4 regions of the Paenibacillus sp. J22P165 genome follow, and region 3 is predicted to be linked to each of the others. Evidence: riboswitches for the same ligand, from Rfam matches in the RefSeq annotation. Region 3 holds a riboswitch; each other region holds the start of a gene.
What was found. A riboswitch is a leader RNA that binds a small molecule or an ion and turns the genes downstream of it on or off. The one in region 3 is predicted to bind cyclic di-AMP.

Region 1 (5,402 bases), on a different contig from region 3:
ATTGTTCAATAAAGTGGCGATGCGGCCAGGGACACCAACAAGTGCGGCTTTATGGCAGGGCAAGTTGCTCATCGCATTGTCTGGTAATCCAGGAGCATCATTTGTAGGCTTCGAGCTATTCGCAAAGCCAATTATTAAGAAAATGTTAGGGAGTCAGTGTCCTGAGGCAAAAGCGTCTACAGCGTTTCTGGATGTGACTTATGATAAACCTTCTGCCTATCCCCGTTATATTCGGGGAACGACACGTGTCGAAGCAGGAACCATCTGGGTGCGACCTGCGGGCATTGATAAGTCAAGTATCATGGTGTCGATCAAAGATGCGGATTGTTTGATTTGGTTGCCTCCTGGAGGACAAGGGTATCAGCGTGGTGATGGTGTGAAGATGTATACAACGCTTTAACGGATGAACTTATAATTTTATTGATAAATGAAAAAAAGCCCGCTGCTGGAAGCTTCTATGGACAGAAGTTTCAGCAGGCTGGGCTTTTTTGCAATCTAACGAATTAACGGAAGATAGTCCTAGTAGAATGTAGCAAGAATGATGACCAACAGTACATAAAGAACAAGAATTACACCTACGGAATTTCCGTATCCTGGCGTTCCACCAACTACAGCTGACATAGTATCCCCTCCGGTTTTGAATGAATATGGGTTAAACACTATATAACATATGTAGGGCGAATACCTGTTGATTGGACGAATGCCCTTATTGCATCGGAACATTCACCTACCAAAAAGAGCTGCCCTTGTCTGATTCTCAAGGGGCAGCTCTTCCAAGCAATTAATTTGGAATTTGGTATACTTTAATTTTCTGAATGCCGAAGCTTTGCAAAGATTTTCGCGAGCCTGGGATAAAGATGTCCATTCGTTTTCCTTTAATGGCGCCACCGGTATCGGTTGCATAGACGTACATTCCGCCTTGCGGAAGACCATTAAACGAATAACCTTCAATATAAAGTTTGGTACCAAGTGGAATAACGGATGGATCAACAGCAACTGTGCCGACTGCAAGTGGATTACCCATGTAATCAAATGCGCCGTACCCACCGTTTTCAGAAGGATCTGCTGAATAAGCTGTAGACTCAAAAACTTGATAATCCGGTGCATGTTGCCCGCCATCTTTACTCAGAATAGCTAGTTTACTGCTAGCATCCCAATGGACAGGTACACCTGCAACGGTGGAAAGGAAGCGAAGCGGCACATAAACCCGCCCATTTTGATACTGGGAAGCGCCATCTAGTACGACGGTTTCCTGATCAATGTTAGCTTCTTTTTGACCTGAAACCAAGGTAATCGTATGTTTGTCATTATTTAGTGTTACTTCAATCTGGTTTCCATCTTTTTTCCAATTCACTGTATAACCAAGCTTCTCGGTTACAAACCGGAGCGGGACTTGGGTAATTTGGTTGCCATCCAAAAATGGCTGCGCATCAGGGAAATGGATCAGGTCATCATTGACTTGCACTTTCACTTCCATTGCAGCTGCTTGGGCTGAAAATGGGGAAAGAAAGCCTCCTGCCAAAACTGTTAGTGACACAGCAAGGCTAGTTAACCCTTTAGTAAGCTTATTCAATTGGTAATCCTCCTTCATGAGCCTTCGAGGTTAGTTGACGGGTTCGGGAAGAAGGTTCTCCCTAGTCTGCTCCAAGCCGAAGCAAATATTCACCCCAAGTATTTCGTCCCCCGTACCAGTGCCTTTATTTACGCACTAGACTCGGCTTCAAATATTTTATCATCATCGCCATGCTCGAACAACGACCAATATATGGTTGTACGCTTCTCATACTAGACTTAGGTCTAGGTTCAAAAACAGTCGATAGTCGGTTTTAGAACATCATATATTGCGCTACGATAGAAGTATGATGAAGGATGAGGCTGAGGATGAGGGGCGATTTTGATATGAATGATAAGAAACAGGAAATTGATCCTACTAATATATTTGACCGTATCGGCAAGATGGCTGAAACCGTCTGGCAAGAGACTGTAGGCAAAACGAATCCAGGTACTGCGTATGCAGGGAACCCTACGATAGTTCAGTTAGAGGAGCGCTATGAAGATGCGCTTCAGGCTACGATTGCGCTGCGCAGCAACATGGCTCGCGCAGAAGAGATGGCGAAGCTGCGCAGCGAGCAGGCGGAGCTTGCCATGCGCGCCGGCGAAGAGGATCTCGCGCGGCTCGCCCTGCAAGAGAAGCTGCGCGAGGAAGCCGCTTGCGAGCACTACCGCGCGCAGTACGCGAGCAGCCAGGACTTGTGCCTGGCGCTCGCAGAGGAACTGCGCGGGCTGCGTGCAGGGCACGCAGCCGAGGATGTGCAGCCGCGCAGCGGGCTGCACGGCAAAGAAGCTCGCGACACATGGCGCGAGCTGGAGGTCGCCGGCCGCGAACTCGGCCGGGAAGCGTTGCAGGGGCTCCGCGTGGCGGGCCGCCTGTCGAAGGAAACGCTGAAGGAAGCCGGAGGCAACCTTCAGCATGAACTGCGCGCGCTGCGTACCAAGCTGCAGCACGATTGGCAGCAGGAGCAGCGAACTCGCGATGAGCGAGATCCGCATAACCGAAAATAGCGTTGGCGCGTGACCTCCATGAAAGGCAAAGCCTTGCCCTATAAGGATTTGCATCTTGGAGGTCGTCCATTCTTATGGTATGCTAAGAATCGTATGAACGAAGACATGAAGCAGCAGCCAGAGGAGGTGCATCGATGGGAGAAGAAATGAAAAATAACCGCAGCCGAAATACAGCGCTTGTGCTGATTGCAGTCGGTGTTTTTTTGCTTCTAGATCATACCGTAGGCTTTTTTCCCATTGTGGCCGTAATCCTTATTTTGCTGGGCATTCACCGTGTTCGTTCACGCAAAGAACGCAAGGGTTATGTGCTGATGGGGATTGGTGCCGTCATTTTATTTGGTGATCATCTCACAATTGTCATTTCCGTTGTGTTGATTTCATTAGGTTTATTTTTCATTCGATCTAAGCAGGCTCATAAGGATGATACGTATATACAAAAGCAAAAGATTGTCGATAGTGTTCGCCTTGGTCGTGAACCGTGGATTCTAAGGAATACGTCGACGTGGTATTTGGTGGGGGAAACGTATATGGATCTCTCGCTAGCAATTCTAGAACAAAAGGAAACGACAGTTATCCTTCAGGGCGTTGTAGGGGATATTGATGTAAAGGTACCTGATGATATCGGTGTTTCCGTAACAGCTTCTGTCATGTTCGGTCAGCTTCATATCGCGGAAGAACGTGAAACAGGCGTAATGAACAAAGTGGTGTGGCAATCGGAGAATTATCAACATTGCGACCATCGAGTGAAACTCGTGCTCTCTTATATCGTAGGAGATATCAAGGTCAAAGTATTGTAACTTTGTAGAGATCGGAGATCACCACGTGGACGGCTACAAACGACGTTTAACGAATATGATATGGCGCAGCATGGGGGAGGCCATCCTCTTTAGCTTCGCTATTTTCGGTGCTATGCTTTATTTTTTGAATTCAAGAAATTTAATCGAACCCTTTACGAACTGGCAGCAGGGGGTCAAGTTTTCGTTCATGGCCCTGTTGATTCTAGGTGTTATTGGCGCGGTGTTCGGATATTGGAACAGCTCAAAGGTGACACGCAGACTTGAGCCGATGATGGAAACGATGATTTTATTGGAAAAAGGGACATTTGCCCGTGAAGGATTTCAACACGGGGAAGATGATGAGATCGGACGCTTGGGTGAACAACTTAGCCGTATTATGAAGCGATGGGAGGAGCAAGTGACCTCACTCCAACGGCTTTCCAATAGCAATGCAGAGCTTACGGAGAAAGCCAAGCTTACCGCGGTTATTGAAGAACGCCAGCGTTTGGCACGCGAGCTGCACGATGCGGTGAGCCAGCAATTGTTTGCAATTTCGATGACGGCTACAGCTGTAGGCCGGACGTTGGATAAGGATTTTGAGAAGGCGAAGCGGCAGATTCATCTTATTGAGGAGATGGCCTCCGTGGCGCAATCCGAAATGAGAGCCTTGTTGCTCCATCTGCGCCCTATCCATCTCGAAGGCAAGCGATTGTCTGAGGGACTTGTTGAGCTGTTAAAAGAGCTGGCTGCCAAGGTACCTATGGCAATTAGCTGGGATATGGATGAGGAAATTCGCTTGAATAAAGGAATCGAAGATCATTTGTTCCGGATCGTGCAAGAAGCACTTTCGAATGCCCTGCGTCATTCCAAAGCGAATAAGCTGGAAGTGAAGCTACTACATCGTTCAGATGGCATTCGCTTAGTGATTCGCGATGACGGCGTTGGCTTCGAGCTGGATGCGAAGAAGTTAACTTCCTATGGGATTGTGTCCATGAAGGAACGCGTGAACGAGATCGGCGGATCGGTTGATATTATTACGGCACCAGAACGTGGCACCCGTATCGAGATTCGAGTACCTATTCTAGCAAGCGATCCTCAATTGATCGAGAATTAGCACTGTACATAGAGAGGGAGTAGCAAATGGACGACGCCTTAATCAAAGTACTACTTGTTGACGATCATGAAATGGTCAGAATTGGACTTGCAGCTGTTCTAGGGACGGAAGATGGCATTGAGGTTGTAGGCGAAGCGAGCAATGGTCACGATGGCATTCGCTTAGCGCAAGAATATCGTCCTGATGTCGTGCTGATGGACCTTGTCATGGAAGGCATGGACGGCATTGAAACGACAAGAAAATTACTGCAGCTATACCCGGATTGCAAGGTCATTGTCTTGACTAGCTTCTTAGATGATGAGAAAATGTATCCAGTTATCGAAGCAGGTGCATTCAGCTATTTATTGAAAACCTCGCGAGCATCCGAAATCGCGCAAGCGATTAGAGCCGCGGCCAAAGGTCAGTCGATTCTGGAGTCACAAGTTGCATCGAAAATTATGAATCGCTTCCGTCAACCGAAGCCAGCTGCGGAGCCGCATGAAGAATTAACGGACCGCGAGATGGAAGTACTTCGCTTAATCGCGAAGGGCAAATCGAATCAAGAGCTAGCGGATGATTTATTTATCGGCGTGAAGACGGTGAAATTCCACGTCACTAACGTTTTGTCCAAGCTAGGGGTTGAAGATCGCACACAAGCGGCAATCTATGCCTTCAAGCACGGACTGGCGGAATAAGGCAAGGAGAGATAAGCTTGAATGTCGTCAAACAGATTTGGAGCTGGTTTGGTTCCATTGCGATTTCTTTTGTTTTAGTTGTATTTCTAGGTGTGTTTGTATTTCAATCAACACGCGTTAGCGGCCATTCTATGGATCCGACGTTACATGATAGCCAGCGTGTGTATGTTTCGAAGCTTTCACATACGTTTCGCTATGAACCGAACTATGAAGACATTGTCATTATAGACTCTAGAGTGGAAATGAAACGGACTTTTAAAAATGATCTAATGGATA
Region 2 (5,402 bases), on a different contig from region 3:
CCGCCTCTACCTTGGCTCTCTCTGCGTCCTTCTTCGCTTGCTCTTCCGCTTTCATCGCGTCAGCCTGGGCTTTGAGTCCTTCTAGTATTTCCGGACGCAGTAAATCTTTCAGCGTTGCAGGTTTATCTTGCACACTAGCCGCAGCTGGCGTCATTTTTGCTTTCTTTTTCACCATAATAAGGTCACCTCGTCTACAAGTTCTCCCTATTATTGTACACCTCTATTGATGTAAATGATACGGTACTGTTGCAACAACGATATCCTTATCGGCTTGAAGCTTCGAACGAATCCGCGCCGCAGACTGATTATGGAGCAGACGATGCCACCATTTCTTCGGCATGAATTGTGGAAGAATAACCATGATGGATTGCTTCTCTGACACATGCGTATCGATACGATCAATGAATTCTGCCAGCGGCTTCAGGATCGTTCTATATCGCGATTTGAACACAACGAGTCGAACGCCTGGATCCCAGATCTGCCACTTCTCCTGCATCGATTCTTCATCCTCATCCGAGAAGGACACATAGAATGCGATAACGTTTGGCGAAAGCGATCTGGCATAGTTCAGAGATTGCTCAACCGCTTTGTGAATCCCAGCCACAGGTACGATAATGACGGGCTCTTTGGTACACACACGGTCTTGTGTGATATCAATGCGAAGTTGCTTCGCTACATCATCATAATGGTGACTGATCTTCGTAATGAGCCATAGTAAGATCGGCGTCACAACAATGACGATCCAAGCGCCTTCACTGAATTTGGTGATACAGAAAATAATCAGAACTGCTAGAGACACAATGCCGCCTAGACCATTGATAATTAATTTGCCAATCCAGCCGGAGACGCGCTCTTTCAGCCATTTGCGAACCAAACCGCTTTGAGCCAAGGTAAAGGATAAAAATACGCCAATCGCATAAAGCGGAATAAGTGCATCGGTTTTACCTTTGAAACCAATCAGAAGCAGACTTGCCAATACGCCTAACGTGATGATGCCATAATGATAGGAAAGACGATCTCCACGGAAGGAGAACATGCGCGGGAAGTTTTTGTCCTGAGCCATGATCGACGCCAAGATCGGGAAACCATTAAAACTCGTATTCGCTGCAAGCACCAGAATGAGCATCGTTGCGATTTGAGTCGCATAATACATCGTGCCACGGCCAAAAGCTTGCTCCGTCACCATCGATAAGACCGATGTATGACCATTAGGGTCAGGCGCAATTCCATACCCTAAAGCAATCAGCGTTACACCACCGAAGACGATGGCCAACAAGCCGCCTAAGGAGATAAGCGTACGCTTAGCATTTTTCACGGAAGGTGTTCTGAAATGGGGTACCGCATCCGAAATCGCTTCGATCCCTGTTACTGCTGAGCAACCAGAAGAGAACGCTTTAAGAATAACGAATAAGGTCAATGAGCTCGTTGCTGCGCTGGGTGCGAATTCGATAGCGTGTGTATTCAGTGAACCCGTGAGCAAATCGAAAATGCCTTTTCCAACTAACAACAGAATACAAAGGATGAAAAAATAAGTAGGTATGGCGAATACCGTGCCTGACTCAGAAGTACCTCGCAAATTCAGCCAGACCATAATCCAAACCAGCAGGATGGTAAGTGGAACAATGTACGGTACGGCAGATGGAAATGCAGACGTAATCGCCTGGACGCCAGCCGAGATCGACACGGCAACGGTAAGGGTATAGTCAATCAGTAAGGAGACTCCTGTAAGTCGTCCCCATACCATCCCTAAATTCTCTTTCGTAACCATATAGGCGCCGCCACCCATAGGGTAGGCTTCAATCACCTGTCTGTAGCTCAACACTAGCAGAAGTATTAAAGCAATAATGGAAATCGCAATCGGCAAGGAGAAGGCAAATGCAGCTACACCAACTGTTGCAAGCTCTAACAGAATCTGCTCTGTCCCATACGATACGGAAGATAAGGCATCGGAAGACAGGATGGGAAGTCCTTTCCAGACAGGCATTTTCTCCGACTCAATCTCACTCGACTTTAGCGGCTTACCAAACACAATTTTTTTCAATGAATCACTTGTCATTTCTCACTTGTTCCTCCAATTAAAACGAATATCACGCACCACACTTGAAAAATGGACGCAAAAAAACACAAGGAATGACCTTGTGTTTTAAACACATGTTCTCCTTTCTCACGATCGCTTACGAGGTTAGCTGCCGGGTTCGGGCCGCGAGAAATCTGCCCTAAAAGGTACTTGGTATCCGTACCCCTACTCACCCCATGATACTTTTGGTTCCCCCGCTTTTCTTAACAGAAAATTAAGCGAAATATTCAACTGTTCTGGTACGTGTTGAATACTACTCTCTTCTACTCACATAGTAAAGGATGGAAAAAACGTAAAAAGCCCCCTCCCACCTCTTGTATCACGCAATAATTCGCTTACAATTACTTGATTCTTTGATTATCTTCCATTTTCGTACGTAATCAGGGTATTTGATGAAAAGAAGTGGGTTGCATCCTTCAGAGGTTGTTCGATTCATGCAATCGTCCCTTCAAAAGGAGGAATTTCGGGGAAAATCCAGCTATTGGCTCACGGCTTCCCTTATATAATCGTGTAATTTACCCAATCCAGGCGTGTTGCGCCCATTTTGTCAAAAAACTGTTGTGCACGTTGATTATCTGGTCCGGTGACCCATGACATATAGGCATAACCGTTTTCCTTGGAATAACTTTGGCATTTCCTGAACAAATCTTCTTCTTCCGCCGCCCCACGAAATGGCTCGAGAAGGAAGAGGTCATTCATGATCGTAATAGGACTTGCTTTTATCGTACTCCAGGCAAAATACAACGTTGCAAAGCCGATGAGTTCCCCCTCCTTAACGACAACAAACTGTGTACCGCCTTGCTCTAGAAGCAGGCTGCTAATCAAACGATGAATAGCGGTGGTTTCCGGCCTTGGCTTCTTATAAAACCCTACGATATAGGCATACATCAACTCTGTGAGTGTCTCTAAATCTTCCATTTCCGCTTTTCTAATTATGTGGTGTCCCATCGTATTCCTCATTTATCTTTTTCGAATAATAATACAATTTAATGAATTAATATACAATATTCCAATGGTCATATACTTAAATTCATTGACACACCCTAACCCTCATGATAAACTGTAACAATTAATATTATAGTTTAGATCGGATGGTGTACCATGTCAAATTACACGACTACCTCACATCAAGAAATAGCGTCAGCGCCTCCTGAGATGCCAGGTCGCTTACGTGAAACACCGGTATCGTGGTTGCTCTGTTTTACCATTGTACTGGTGATTATGAACACGATGATGTTCAATCTGGCACTTCCCAAAATCTCTGTTCAATTCGAGCTCAGCCCCTCGACAGCATCGTGGATTGTTACGGGATATTCCATCATTTTCGCCATTGCCTCTATTACCTACAGCCGCTTGTCCGACTTCGTGCCTATTCGAAAACTCTACGTCATTGCCCTGCTTTCACTAGGCGGTGCTTCCGTCTTAGGGCTGTTCACGAACAGCTTCGGATTGTTGCTGCTTACAAGGCTGATTCAAGCATCTGGCGCAGGAGCGATCCCATCGCTGGGTATCGTTCTCGTCACACGTTACATCCCATTGTCTCGCAGAGGCAGAGCTATGTCGCTCATCTTATCCGCGGCTTCACTCGGCTTAGGACTCGGTCCCGTCGCAGGCGGTTCTATCGTTCAGTATTTGGGCTGGCACTTCCTGTTCGTTATTACTGGGATTACGCTTCTGCTTATCCCTATATTTTTAATCCTGCTTCCAAAAGAAAAAGCAGAAAGCGGCACGTTCGATTTCATCGGTGCTCTGCTCCTAGGCGTTGGAACGACTGGGCTGCTGCTCTTCCTAACGTCCAAGAGCATCATTGCCCTCTTAGTAGGTATACTCGCGATTGCCCTCTTCGCTCTGCGCATTCGCATGGCGTCGCAGCCTTTCGTGCTGCCTGCGTTATTCAGTGACAGACCTTATATGGCGCTCAGCGCAATCGGCGTTTCTTCCTACATGATTAGCTTCGGCTTCCTGTTCCTTGCGCCGCAGATGCTTGCTCGTGTATTCGGCTTAGCTCCGCTTACCTCAGGACTGCTGCTTTTCCCAGGAGCACTCCTAGCAATGCTGGTGTCGAATCGTGTTGGACGTATCATTGACCGTTATGGGAACACAGCACTACTTCGTTATGTGCCATGGTTGATGTTAGTTTCAACTGTACTGCTTGCTCTGACTGCCAGCTACTCCTCATATTGGATTGCTGCACTCTACATCCTAGTGAGCATCAGCTTCACGACACTTTCCAGCGCTGTATCCAATGAGCTCTCCCGGCAATTGCCGAAGGAACGCATCGGCTCCGGTATGGGCTTGTTCCAATTGCTGCAATTTTTCAGCGGAGCATTCGCTGTTGCGCTCTCGGGGAGCGCGCTGGTCTGGCAGAAATCGCTGCCGCTCGAACGTGCTTTTGATAACCTTATCTGGGGCATGGCGGTTATCGCGATCCTCACCATAGGAAGCTCTATCGTATACAAAAATTATGCAAAAAAACAGCGGACAGAGCTCGCCGCAACGGAGTCCGTTGGAAGAGCGGCGATGCCTAAGCCTGCAGCCGAATAAATACAGCCAGATGGCGCTCAAGCCCAGATTAAGGTGATGATATCATCTTAAATCTGGGCTTGGACATATTCTCACTTGGAATAAAGTGATGGCATAACGTTAAAGTGGTGAAATACGCAGGAAACTTCGACTTTGGAGCAAATAGCGCTATCACGTAACGTTATTGTGTACTTCGTGGCCTAATTGGTCTGAATAGCGTTATTCTATAACGTTATTCAAAGTCGTTGCTCCACCTTTCGTGAGCAAGTAACAAAAAATGAAAATCCCCTTCAAGCATCTACTTGAAGGGGATTTTACGTTAGACACATTAATTCGGCACATGATAATTGCGGGTCGTGGACTTTTGCTTCCAAATCATTTTCTTCCAAATGAGTGGAATGCCGCCAATGAGGTATAAATACCGAGCGTCGATTATTTTTTTGATAAAAGAAGCCCGACGTCCTTTCACTTTCTTTACTCTAAGCAACCCCACCGCCTCACCGCGTCCCAAGGATGCAACCGTCCCCCTGTAATCATACACAAATGGCTTTAACTCTTTGCCTCGAACTGTTTGCATGAGATTCCTTGCTGCATTATAGCCCTGTTGGACAGCAATTTGGGCATTAGCAGGATAAGGTACGCCTTCTGGACTCGTGACGATCGAGCAATCGCCGGTGATGAAGACCTCCGGGAATTGATAGGACCGCAAGCAACTATCTACCTTAACTCGGCCCCGTTGCACATCAAATCCAGCTTGCTGCAGCAAGGAATTGCCGCGGATCCCCCCAGACCAGACGACTGT
Region 3 (5,402 bases):
GGTACGGAGCCTACGACTTATTGTACAGGCAAGCCTGCAAAGCCAGATGCAGCGGGCGGTCAAAAAGACGGCTCCAAAGGCGCTAACGGCTCTTGGTGGAACGATCTGAAACGCTGGTGGAATGATTAATTTACGCCTAAATGAAAACACAAAAAGGCAGTACTAAGCGCGTCTTAGTCCTGCCTTTTTGCTGTCCTAGTATATGAGGTAACATACACTAGGGTCTAGTATACCCGCTTCGACATTGTGTAACAATGGATGACACATAATGTTCATATTCTCCAGATTCGCTACAGAAAGCTTAGGAGAGCGCGTCCTTGAGGCTCTGATCTGAGCGGTTCCACCAGTCTTCGTTATGCTCAATTAGTCTATTGCGAAGCGCTGCGCGCTCACTGTCAGACAATCCTTCTAGAATGAATTTGCGTTTCATAGCGCCATCCATTTTGTTCACATGCTCCGCAAGAATCTTCCATCCGCGGCGAGCTTCCGTATCGATTAACATCTCACAAGCAGACATTCCCGCGTAATAGGCACCTTCTTCTGTGCGATCAACTGCTACCCACACGATCCACGCTTTACGACCATTCGGGACATCCTCTTTGTTCGTGGAGAATTTAATCCCCTTCTCAATCTTACTCTTGGCATGCAGGGTTCCTTCATCCAGATAAGCCTCATCCCCATCAATAATAATACCGGAGACGTTGCTTAGATCAATTGCTCCTGCGCCGAAGCCTTTGTGATTCACTTTTGAACTTACTATATTTAAGGCCAGCTTCTTCTTATCCGCTTCCATAAGGGCACCTTCCACTCTACATAAAGTTAAAATGACGACTTGCTTTCATTGTAGCGAAAGTCATCCCTTAGAACAAGGGGCGGAGTCTTCCATGGCCCTTTCTAACATTTCTTTCACCTCGCAGAAATATTCCCTAGGTTGTCTACATATACATGCTGTAGATGCTTGTTTAGGCGGGGTGAATCTCATGGATATGAATGCTCTATTCAATAGTCGCAAGGTACAGTGGTTTGCTGTCATGCTCCTTGCTGCCGGCGCAGTGTTAATAACGAACACCTTGCTCCCCTCCACATCAAGAGGGACTGTTCCTGTCGTCTCTAAAGAGGTACCTATTGCGAAGACACCGGACATGCAGCCTGCAGATAATGGCAAACCGTTAGAAACCTCAACACCACTTAGTTATCGTATTGCTGAATATCACATGAACGTTGCGTACACACCAGAAACGAGGCAGCTCCAAGGACAACAAACGCTCACGTGGGAAAATCCAGGCAATGTTCCTGTTCAAGAACTGTATTTCCACCTTTATCCGAATGCGTTCGCATCGAAGAAAACGACATTCATGCGAGAATCCGGCGGGAAGCTGCGGGACGATGAAGCGAAGGCAGATAGCGGCGGAAGTATGGAACTGCTCTCGGTAAAATCGGATACGGGTGATGATCTCACTAAGCGGATGACTTTTGTACAGCCTGATGACGGCAATAAGGACGACCATACGCTGCTCAAAATCCCATTATCTAAACCCGTGGGACCTGGTGAAACGGTCACCGTGAAAACCGATTTCCTAGTAAAACTGCCTGCAGCCTTTGCCAGAATGGGGTACGTCGATGACTTCATTATGGCAGGGCAATGGTTTCCGAAAGTTGCCGCCTATGAACGCAAGGGTACAAGAGGCCGCACTGAAGCTGGCTGGAATCTCCATCAATATCATGGCAATTCCGAATTCTATGCGGATTTCGGTATGTATGATGTGAAAATTCAAGTACCCGCCAATTACACTGTGGCGGCTACAGGATTTCCTGTGAAGCCTGCTGTGACGGAAAAAGGAATAAAGACCTATCAATTCTACGCTGAGGATGTCCACGATTTCGCTTGGTCGGCTTCGCCTCATTTCGTCTACGCCGAACAATCTTTCTCTGCTCCACAAGTTCCTGGTGTCAAAATTAAACTGTATCTCGATCCCAATCATCAAGATTTAAAGGATCGTTACATGTATGCGGCCAAAAAAGCACTCTCCCGTTATAGTCAGTGGTACGGAACGTACCCTTACTCTACCCTTTCTATCGTGGTACCGCCTCCAGGTGGAAATGGCGCGGGCGGCATGGAATACCCGACTTTAGTTACGGCTTGGGGTGCTAGTGACAAGGATCCCGACTTAGAACTAGAACGTGTCGTCGTGCATGAAATCGGCCACCAATTTTTCTACGGGCTCGTCGCCAGCAACGAATTCGAAGAAGCCTGGCTGGATGAAGGCTTTACCTCTTATGCAGAGGATAAGGTCATGGAAGCCGAATATGGCGAGGTGCCTAATTTACCTGTCGAATCCAGCTATATAACCTCTCCTAATGGGTTGCAGAAGGATGCATGGGCTTATAAAGGTCATGACCAGTATGCTGAAAATGTGTACACGCGTGGCAAGCTAGTGCTGAAAGCGATTGAGCAACAGGTCGGCACCAAAATGATGGATCGTATCATGCAAACCTATTTCCAACGGTGGCAGTTCAAGCACCCTTCTACGAAGGACTTCCAGCAAGTTGTGGAGGATGTCAGCAAAACAAAGTGGGACGATTTCTTCAATCAATATGTCTATGGTGAGATGATGATGGACTATTCTGTTGAGAGTGTTCAAGTCCGGCCTCAGGGCAATAAAGGTTCCGAAACTTACGAAAGCACAGTCCGCATCGTTAAACTTGGTGGCAACTCACCAGAAGTTCCCGTCCAGTTCCACTTCGCAGATGGGACAACATTAGATAAAACGTGGGATGGCAAGGAAGGCAGTATTGAGTTCAAATTAACACATGCTTCTCCTGTCGACTGGGTGCGCATTGATCCGAAGTACACACTCATTCTCGAAAATAAGCATATCAACAATTTTTATCAGACCCAATTAGATACAAAGTGGCAAATTCGATGGAATCTCGGCATTATTCAGTTCCTGCAAGCCATCTTCGGCTCAGTCGCCTGGTAAGGACTTGGCTTACCCCTCATGACAAACGCTGAGGGTATGCTTACGATGCTGGTTTTCTAAAGAAAACGTTAAGGAGGGACCTCGTTGGCTACCTATATCAAATCAGGCTTCAGGGCAGCTATGGCACAGCCTTTTGCCACAATCATTTTGTTCCTATATCAAATGGGCTGGGGTATTCTCCTGTATAAACTTGTTCAGGGCATACTTGTCCCCCTCATGCATCGCTTCCCTGGCGCCGAGCAGCCGAAGCAGGCATTGCAAATCTTCCTGGCTGAAGGCCAGTTTCAGTTAATAAAAACTGATCTTAGCTATTCCTATTTATGGTGGCTAGCTGCTCTCTTATGTGCTCGCATGCTGCTGACGCCACTCCTAAATGGCGGTGTATATTATTCACTTACGCACGCTCATCAGAATGCAGGCTATCGATTCTTTCGCGGGATGAAAAAACTTATGCTACCGTTTCTGCTCGTGTATCTCGTCCGGATTGCACTTACCCTGTTTCCACTCATCTGGCTGCTACCGAAAGCCTCATATATTCTTGGGCATAGCGGATCCTATGAGCAAGTCATTATCAAGCTTCTGCCTTGGATACTTAGTCTGTTGGTCTACGGCTTTGTCTTGCAGCTTCTCTTTATGTATGTGCAATTCGCCATCGCGGCTAAGCTAGGCATCCTATCTACGGTCATCTCCTTTTTTCGACATTCGCTGCCGATTGTCGGACTGTCCATCATTCTACTGGTGATTACAGGACTTTTAGCAGGGGTAACTGTCACAGCTACCTACATATGGGCTGGACTGATAGCACTAATCATTTATCAGCTGTATCCCCTATTCCACATTTTCATCCAGATTTGGGGGATTTCCTCCCAATATCAACTTCTTTCTGCCAAAATATCCAATTAATATTCAAAAAAACAGCCAATAGGCAAACATTCTCCCCCTCTCGTTGAGATAGGGGCTTTTTTTTGTCTTTTTTCCGAACAATCCGCCTTATTTTTAGCCTTTTTTCAAATGAAAAAAGAGGAATTTCATTGTTTATGACGAATTAAAAGGACTAGCATCAAAAAACCAAATATTTCATGCCGAATTCCTCAGTTTATGGGGAAACGGGGGAACCACTCCGGGTGAATTGATCTTGCAAGACAGGGATCATAGGGAACCTTCAACCGAACCCTCCAGCTAACCTCGTAGGCACCGGAAGGAGACAAGCAGTTGAAGAAAGTTGTTGGTCTTATTTTTAGCCTTGTTTTGTTTTTGAGTGTAAGTGTAGGAAGCGTTTTCGCGTCATCCTCCATGGACAACGCAGTCGAAGATCTCGTAGGAACTCCCTACAAATGGGCAGGAACGACAACCAAAGGGTTTGATTGCTCTGGTTTCACATCCTACTTGTTCAATGGGTTCGGCATCGACCTTCCACACAGCTCCAAATCACAAAACAGCGAAGGCTACTGGGTTGACAAAAAAGATCTTCGTAAGGGCGATCTTGTATTTTTCAACACGGATGGCAGCGGCATATCTCATGTAGGCATGTACCTTGGAGATGGTGAATTCGTTCACTCCGCTACAAATCAAGGTGTTGTGAAGAATAAGTTGAGCGAATCCTATTATGCGAAGCGGTATGTATCAGCCAGACGAGTTCTATGGGATGATATCTACAATCAACTAACTGCTGAATCCAAGTAATATTCTCGGCACAGAATGAAGCCCTGCAAGCGTTGCTCGTAAGAGCGGTTTGTAGGGCTTCATTCATTTGAACGAGAAGATAAGCGTATACTACAATGAATACATATAGGCTTTCGGCCTCCAGGAAGGATAGGAATACATGGACAGAATAAAAGATCTTACGCCCCCACCGTTCCCCGGCATCATTCAATCCATTGATGACATTCGCACAGATATCGGAGAGGCGCATCCGGCAGTCCAAAAGAAAGTAATCAACCAAGTCGACGCGCATGCTAGAGCGTTTATCGCCAAATCACCCTTATTCTACTTATCTACGTCGCATGCGAATGGACTGTGCGATGTTTCACCTCGCGGTGATAGCGCAGGCTTCGTTCGCGTGCTGGATGAACATCGCCTCATCTATCCAGAAAGACTGGGAAACCGTCGACTGGACTCTATGCAAAATATGTTAACCAACCCGCAAGTGGGTCTCTTATTCATCATTCCTGGCGTAGACATGGTGCTCCGCGTCAATGGCCGCGCTTGGCTGACGAAAGATGAGGAGCTACTGTCCACGATGCAGTTGAACGGGAAGTCCCCCATCGCCGCTGTCGGCGTTGAAGTGCAAGAATGCTTCATACATTGCAGCCGTGCCCTCAAGCTGTCAAAGATTTGGGATTCCACTACGTGGGTGCCTGAGAAAGAGCATCCGGACAGCATGGAAATGTTCCGCGCCCATCTAGCATTGAACGGAGTTCC
Region 4 (5,402 bases), on a different contig from region 3:
GGTGTTGCTCCTTGCGCTGGTGCAGGCACAAGCATCGGAGTTAGCCATAGGAATTCCTGCCCAATAGATTAACTGGATTTTCTGCAGCTAATTCAAGTGAAATCATCTCATTTTGCAAATTAACTGGATTTCCTCCCGTTATTTCAGGCGAAATTCGCCTAATGGGACATTCCTAACAAAATTAGATGTAGATAATCCAGTTAATCTCCACAAGGGCTAGTTTTACACGGATATAGATGTAGATAATCCAGTTAATCCCCAAGAGCTACCCAATCTGGGAACTCAAGAATCGAGGCACGCCACCGTGCAAGAATGAAGGCGCAGACGGGTAGAGCGCGCAGGGGTTCGAATATCAACGAAGGAAGAACTAATCTTCAAATTTCCGATAGTCATACTCGTATATCTAGGTTAAAATGGGAAAAACATGAAAAGGGGACTTACCGAAATGAACGCAATTGAAAATCGTATTCAAGGGCTACATAATTATCATTCGGAGTTAACGGCGCCCACTGATCTGGCTGCATTCTGGGAGCGCGCTTACGCGGAAGCTACAGAAGGAGCGTCGTATACAAGAGAGTCGGTGCCATCAAATTTTGTACAAGCAGAAGTGAATAAGATCGTTTTGCGAGGTGCTGCGGAAACACCGATCCATGCTTGGTTGTTACTGCCTGCAGAGAGCAAGTCTAAGAAGGTGCCTTGTATTGTTACATTCCCGGGCTATACAGGCTCCAAGGGAAGACCAGAGGATCATGCAGCCTGGTTGCTTATGGGCTATGCGGTACTTGCGGTTGATGTACGCGGGCAAGGCGGCGATAGTGGTAATCTGCTGCCACAGGAGACAGGCATGACGAAGGGATGGATTTCACAGGGGATTCTCGATGCGGAGACGAGCTATTATCGAGCGGTTGCGATCGATTCCTTACGTGCTGTGCAATGTGCGTTAGAGCAGCCAGAGATCGACAGTGAGCGAGTATTCGTAAATGGTGGAAGCCAAGGCGGAGGGATTGCCTTACTCGTTACTGCGCTTGAGAAGCGCATTCGGGCAACCATTGCCCATGTACCGAATCATTGTCACATGGATCTAGGCTTGTTGAATTCGGTTAGCTCACTCAGCGAAGCGGCTGATCTGGTTACCCGGTTCCCAGAATATCTGCCTAATGTACTGAAAACGGTTTCTTACTTCGATATCATGAACCTAGGTGATCGTATTATGCAGCCTGTTCACATTTCGGTAGGATTGAAGGATACGTGTTGCTTACCAGAAGCGATATTTGCTGCCTATAACCGAATTGAATCCCCAAACAAATCGATTAAAGTGTATCCCTTCATGGGGCATGCGACACCTCCTGGGTCCCATGCAGCGGCACATGCCTTTTTCTCAAAATGGTAAGGACTGAAACAAGTGTCGAGTAAAGATGACTATACCCTACCTTTTCCGAGATCTTATTGATCCGAAAGGTAGGGTTTTTGTCCATGTGAACTGAGGTGTCGTTCATCTAGCTCCATAGGGAAGTAAGAAACGGCCCAGTTGGATAACCTAAAACCAACATGAAGGGAGGTGCTGACAGATGGTCAATGAGGATTCGTTTGAAGAGGTATTCGAGCTGATGAATGCCGCTTTTCCAGAAACGGAAATAAGAACGTATGAGGGTCAGCGGGCGCTTTTACCTCATCCTAGTTACAGAATCGATGTTGAGAGAGATGCCCAGGGGCAATTGCTCGGCTTTTTGGCCAGTTGGAACTTTAGCACATTTCGATTTGTAGAACATATTGCTGTCAATGTTGCCATAAGAGGTGGTGGGATTGGTAAGCGAATGCTGATGAAGTACATAAGTAGTGCAAGCACGCCAATTGTACTTGAAGTAGAGCTTCCAACTACCTCAGATGCGACGCGGAGAATTGAATTCTATAAGCGCTGTGGTTTTCATTTGAACCTTTTTTCTTATGCACAGCCTCCACTGCGAGAAGGGCAAGCCATGCTTCCTCTCAACATCATGAGTTATCCGAGTCCTTTAACTGAAAGTGAGTTTAATCCCTGTAAGGAGATCCTGTTTACAGAGGTGTACAGGCAGCCAGTAGGCTACGTCTGAAGCATTTTGAAGACAGTTACTCTGAAAAGAGTAGCTGTTTTTTGTGCTTTTCGGCCTAAAAGGAAACACTTACCATCGTGCAAAAGTTGTCAAGCTAAAACGAACTGTGCTAGTCTAACATAGACAAAAAATGCCGAATCTCGGAGCATCGAAAGCTCCGGTACGGGGGACTTCTTTATTTGGGGTGAATGAATGCTCAGTTAGTCTAGTTTTAGGCTAATGGGGCTTACTAGGGAAAACCTCTTCCCGAACCCGTCAACTAACCTCGGAGGCTTCAAGGAGGCACAACGTTTTGAAACTTTTTACTAAAAGCTTTATTTGTTCATGCGCTATTTTAGGCGCAGCCATTACACTGTTCGCCGCGCCATCCGCGCATGCGGCAACGGATTCTTCTTCGGTGAAGGTTCAAGTTAACGATGACTTGGTGCAGTTCCCAGAAGTACAGCCTTTTATTGATAAGGCAGGTACACTCCAAGTGCCACTTCGCGTGTTGTCGGAGAAGTTAGGTTATCAAGTGGATTGGGCGAAGCAAGGCGATGAAGTTGTCGTCACACTCATGAACAAAGAGCAATCCATTCAACTTACTACTGACGAAGAGAAAGCGATCGTGAACAGTAAGTTAGTTGAACTAGAGAGCAGTCCTACGTTGCTTGAGGGAAGTACCTATGTTCCACTACGTTTCATTACAGAGACGTTTGGCTCTGAGATTGCGTGGAACGATGCGAATAAAATCGCCATCGTAGAACAAGACGGTAAAACTCATAAGCCAGCATGGATTGCACCCCCACCCGCAGCCCTAGCAGCTCCAGTGGCCAAGGTCGTTCAGTCATCCGTTTCAGCTCAAATTATTCAAGCTGCAACGACTTTTAAGGGGACGCCTTATCGATGGGGAGGAACGACACCCAAGGGCTTCGATTGCTCTGGATTCGTTCGTTATGTATACGAGGCCAAAGGCATTGAGCTGCCACGCACCTCCGTGCAAATGTACGATCAAGCAGGGACAAGAGTGACGGATTTGAAAGCGGGAGATCTTGTTTTCTTTGCTTCAGGTATTGTCAATCATGTGGGCATTTACATCGGAAATAATCAATTCATTTCCTCAACAACATCCGTTGGTGTGACGGTTGATAGTCTCGCTAGCTCCTATTGGGGCTCAAGATATGTAGGTGCAAAACGCGTACTATAAGACAGTTACTCAATATGGTATATGCAGGGTGAATAAGAGCGTATGTTCGCTGTGTCTTTCGCAAATGAAAGCATAGCGGCGGATGCTCTTTTTTTTGCGCGAAAATCTGCGATTTTTATCGAAATTTTGAGGATTATAGCCTATAATGAGAAAATGGTTGGAAGAAAGTAGGTGACGCGTACGACATGCAAGTTAGTGTCTGGAAAAGCTGGTTTCATAAAATTAAAATGTCGGGTCGAACAGATCGCATGTACAACGTGGAAACAGGTCCTGCCATTCCGGAAGACATTCGGGTCGTGATTAAGCAATTTTTTCATACGTATAACCATTTCAAAGGGGCAAGGCAATTCCAAACGGATACTTTTATTAAAGAAGTATTCTATGCAACGAAACAAGATCCGAAGGATCACCGCTCGATAGATGAGATGGAAAATTATATCCAGAGCAAGAACGTCAACCGTTTACGACTGAAATCGTATGTGATTGATGAATATCTGCGAATTGGTGAAAAGGTATGTATGATTGGTGTGACGCGGGAATTTAGCAATGCGCATCGAAATCGTGTGCTTTATTTTATCGTACAGGAAGAAGGCGCTTGGCGGTTTCATCATATCGTGAGATCACATCATGGGAAAATTATCGAGAAGTTTCAGGTGAAAGAACAGGTTGGATTTGTAGTTGGGGATGATAAGGTAGCGTTGCTCTTTCTAACACATGCAGATTCAGCGGATGCTTCCACGTTTATGTTGGGGGATTATGTACATACGGAAGGCTATTTGGAAGTGGAACAAGAGGTAAGCGGTCAGCTCTATTATCGGATTGTTCGGATGAATCGCGTACATTAAGAAGGTATAAGTCAGGATACAAGCGGCATGAATAGGCTTTGCTCTGTCGAGTAACGCTTATTTGGTGTGCGTGCAATTGGCGGTAGGCAAGTGGACAGGGTGCATCACCTTATGAAACAATAGAACTATCATTCATCAGGTAAAGATTATGTGCAACATGCTTGGAAGGGAGGCAAAGATGGAGAATGAACCATTGGAACTGCAGGCGCAGTTTTGGAAAAAGGTTAATGGTGAACAGTTAGGGCAGCTTCTGCAACAGATCGCGTTGAGCACGGAGTTGAAGCCAAGTGAGTTGGCTTTTGTGTGTATCGGGACCGATCGTTCAACTGGCGATTCACTAGGTCCACTCGTTGGCAGCAAGCTTGCAGAGCTAGGTTATCCGCATGTTATTGGTACGTTAGCGGCACCGTGTGATGCCAGTAACTTGGCAATTCGCTTGCAGGAAATTCCACCGAATGTCGTGGTGATTGCAATAGATGCTTGTTTGGGACAAAAATTAAGTGTGGGCTTATACCAGTTGTCGAACCAGCCGTTGGCACCGGGGAAATCAGTTGGTAAGGTGTTACCAGCTATTGGTGACTATACGATTGCTGCGATCGTGAATGTCGATGGACCAAGGCAGTATAATGTGCTGCAAACGACTTCGTTATATCATGTATTGCGAATGGCAGATGAAGTAGTTCGTGCAATAGCCTATGCAATTCCTTTGTAGCTGAGGGCAGCAAAGAGGAGAAAGATCGGAGTGATATGTGAGTGATAGGACCAGGAGGACCAGGGGGAATGGGGCGGCTGTCCGACCGGAATCGACCCAAGGCCAAGTTGAAGGATGTATCGATACGAAGGATTTTGCTATTGTTCAAAAGGTATTGGGGACAAATTATGGTGATTATTGGCTTGGCGCTGCTTGCGGCAGTGATTGGGCTTATTCCACCACTCGTTATGAAAGAAATTATTGATACAGCGATCCCGCAAGGGCGTGTAAAACTGCTGTCGGTTATGGCACTGCTGATGATTCTGTTGCCTGTGCTTAGCGGTGTGCTTGGCGTATGGCAAAACCATCTGAATACCAAAGTAACCCAAGGGGTTATTCGGGATTTAGGACAGTCTTTGTTTGTTAATTTGCAGCGGCAGTCGATGGCGTTCTTCACAGACGCGCGCTCAGGCGAAATTGTGCAGCGGATCACTGGCGATGTGCAATCGGTACAGAGTGTGGTGACATCCATTGTGGTCTCCTCCATCACGCAGATTGTTATCGTATTCACGACGATAGGCATTTTGTTT

Region 1: linked by a shared signal. The riboswitch ahead of AC58QM_RS29545 (stalk domain-containing protein) and the one ahead of AC58QM_RS22660 (C40 family peptidase) in region 3 are both predicted to bind cyclic di-AMP.
Region 2: linked by a shared signal. The riboswitch ahead of AC58QM_RS31220 (APC family permease) and the one ahead of AC58QM_RS22660 (C40 family peptidase) in region 3 are both predicted to bind cyclic di-AMP.
Region 4: linked by a shared signal. The riboswitch ahead of AC58QM_RS15115 (C40 family peptidase) and the one ahead of AC58QM_RS22660 (C40 family peptidase) in region 3 are both predicted to bind cyclic di-AMP.

What each region holds. Positions count from the first base shown of each region.
Region 1 is NZ_JCAUAP010000014.1:139,379-144,780, reverse strand. Features, by position in the region: gene AC58QM_RS29555 (molybdopterin molybdotransferase MoeA) at 1-400, shown strand, start outside; gene AC58QM_RS29550 (sporulation protein YjcZ) at 520-621, opposite strand; gene AC58QM_RS29545 (stalk domain-containing protein) at 782-1,573, opposite strand; cyclic di-AMP (ydaO/yuaA leader) riboswitch at 1,578-1,730, opposite strand; gene AC58QM_RS29540 (PspA/IM30 family protein) at 1,900-2,562, shown strand; gene AC58QM_RS29535 (hypothetical protein) at 2,581-2,712, shown strand; gene liaF (cell wall-active antibiotics response protein LiaF) at 2,697-3,359, shown strand; gene AC58QM_RS29525 (sensor histidine kinase) at 3,385-4,452, shown strand; gene AC58QM_RS29520 (response regulator) at 4,479-5,126, shown strand; gene lepB (signal peptidase I) at 5,144-5,402, shown strand, end outside.
Region 2 is NZ_JCAUAP010000017.1:76,159-81,560, forward strand. Features, by position in the region: gene AC58QM_RS31215 (YqkE family protein) at 1-175, opposite strand, end outside; gene AC58QM_RS31220 (APC family permease) at 221-2,056, opposite strand; cyclic di-AMP (ydaO/yuaA leader) riboswitch at 2,157-2,308, opposite strand; gene AC58QM_RS31225 (GNAT family N-acetyltransferase) at 2,576-3,025, opposite strand; gene AC58QM_RS31230 (MFS transporter) at 3,179-4,621, shown strand; gene AC58QM_RS31235 (NAD(P)/FAD-dependent oxidoreductase) at 4,929-5,402, opposite strand, start outside.
Region 3 is NZ_JCAUAP010000009.1:22,901-28,302, forward strand. Features, by position in the region: gene AC58QM_RS22640 (transglycosylase domain-containing protein) at 1-129, shown strand, start outside; gene AC58QM_RS22645 (YwhD family protein) at 302-793, opposite strand; gene AC58QM_RS22650 (M1 family metallopeptidase) at 987-2,981, shown strand; gene AC58QM_RS22655 (hypothetical protein) at 3,066-3,884, shown strand; cyclic di-AMP (ydaO/yuaA leader) riboswitch at 4,052-4,190, shown strand; gene AC58QM_RS22660 (C40 family peptidase) at 4,194-4,664, shown strand; gene AC58QM_RS22665 (MSMEG_1061 family FMN-dependent PPOX-type flavoprotein) at 4,804-5,402, shown strand, end outside.
Region 4 is NZ_JCAUAP010000005.1:552,640-558,041, reverse strand. Features, by position in the region: gene AC58QM_RS15125 (acetylxylan esterase) at 446-1,390, shown strand; gene AC58QM_RS15120 (GNAT family N-acetyltransferase) at 1,569-2,090, shown strand; cyclic di-AMP (ydaO/yuaA leader) riboswitch at 2,212-2,379, shown strand; gene AC58QM_RS15115 (C40 family peptidase) at 2,383-3,276, shown strand; gene AC58QM_RS15110 (hypothetical protein) at 3,462-4,121, shown strand; gene yyaC (spore protease YyaC) at 4,300-4,833, shown strand; gene AC58QM_RS15100 (ABC transporter ATP-binding protein) at 4,902-5,402, shown strand, end outside.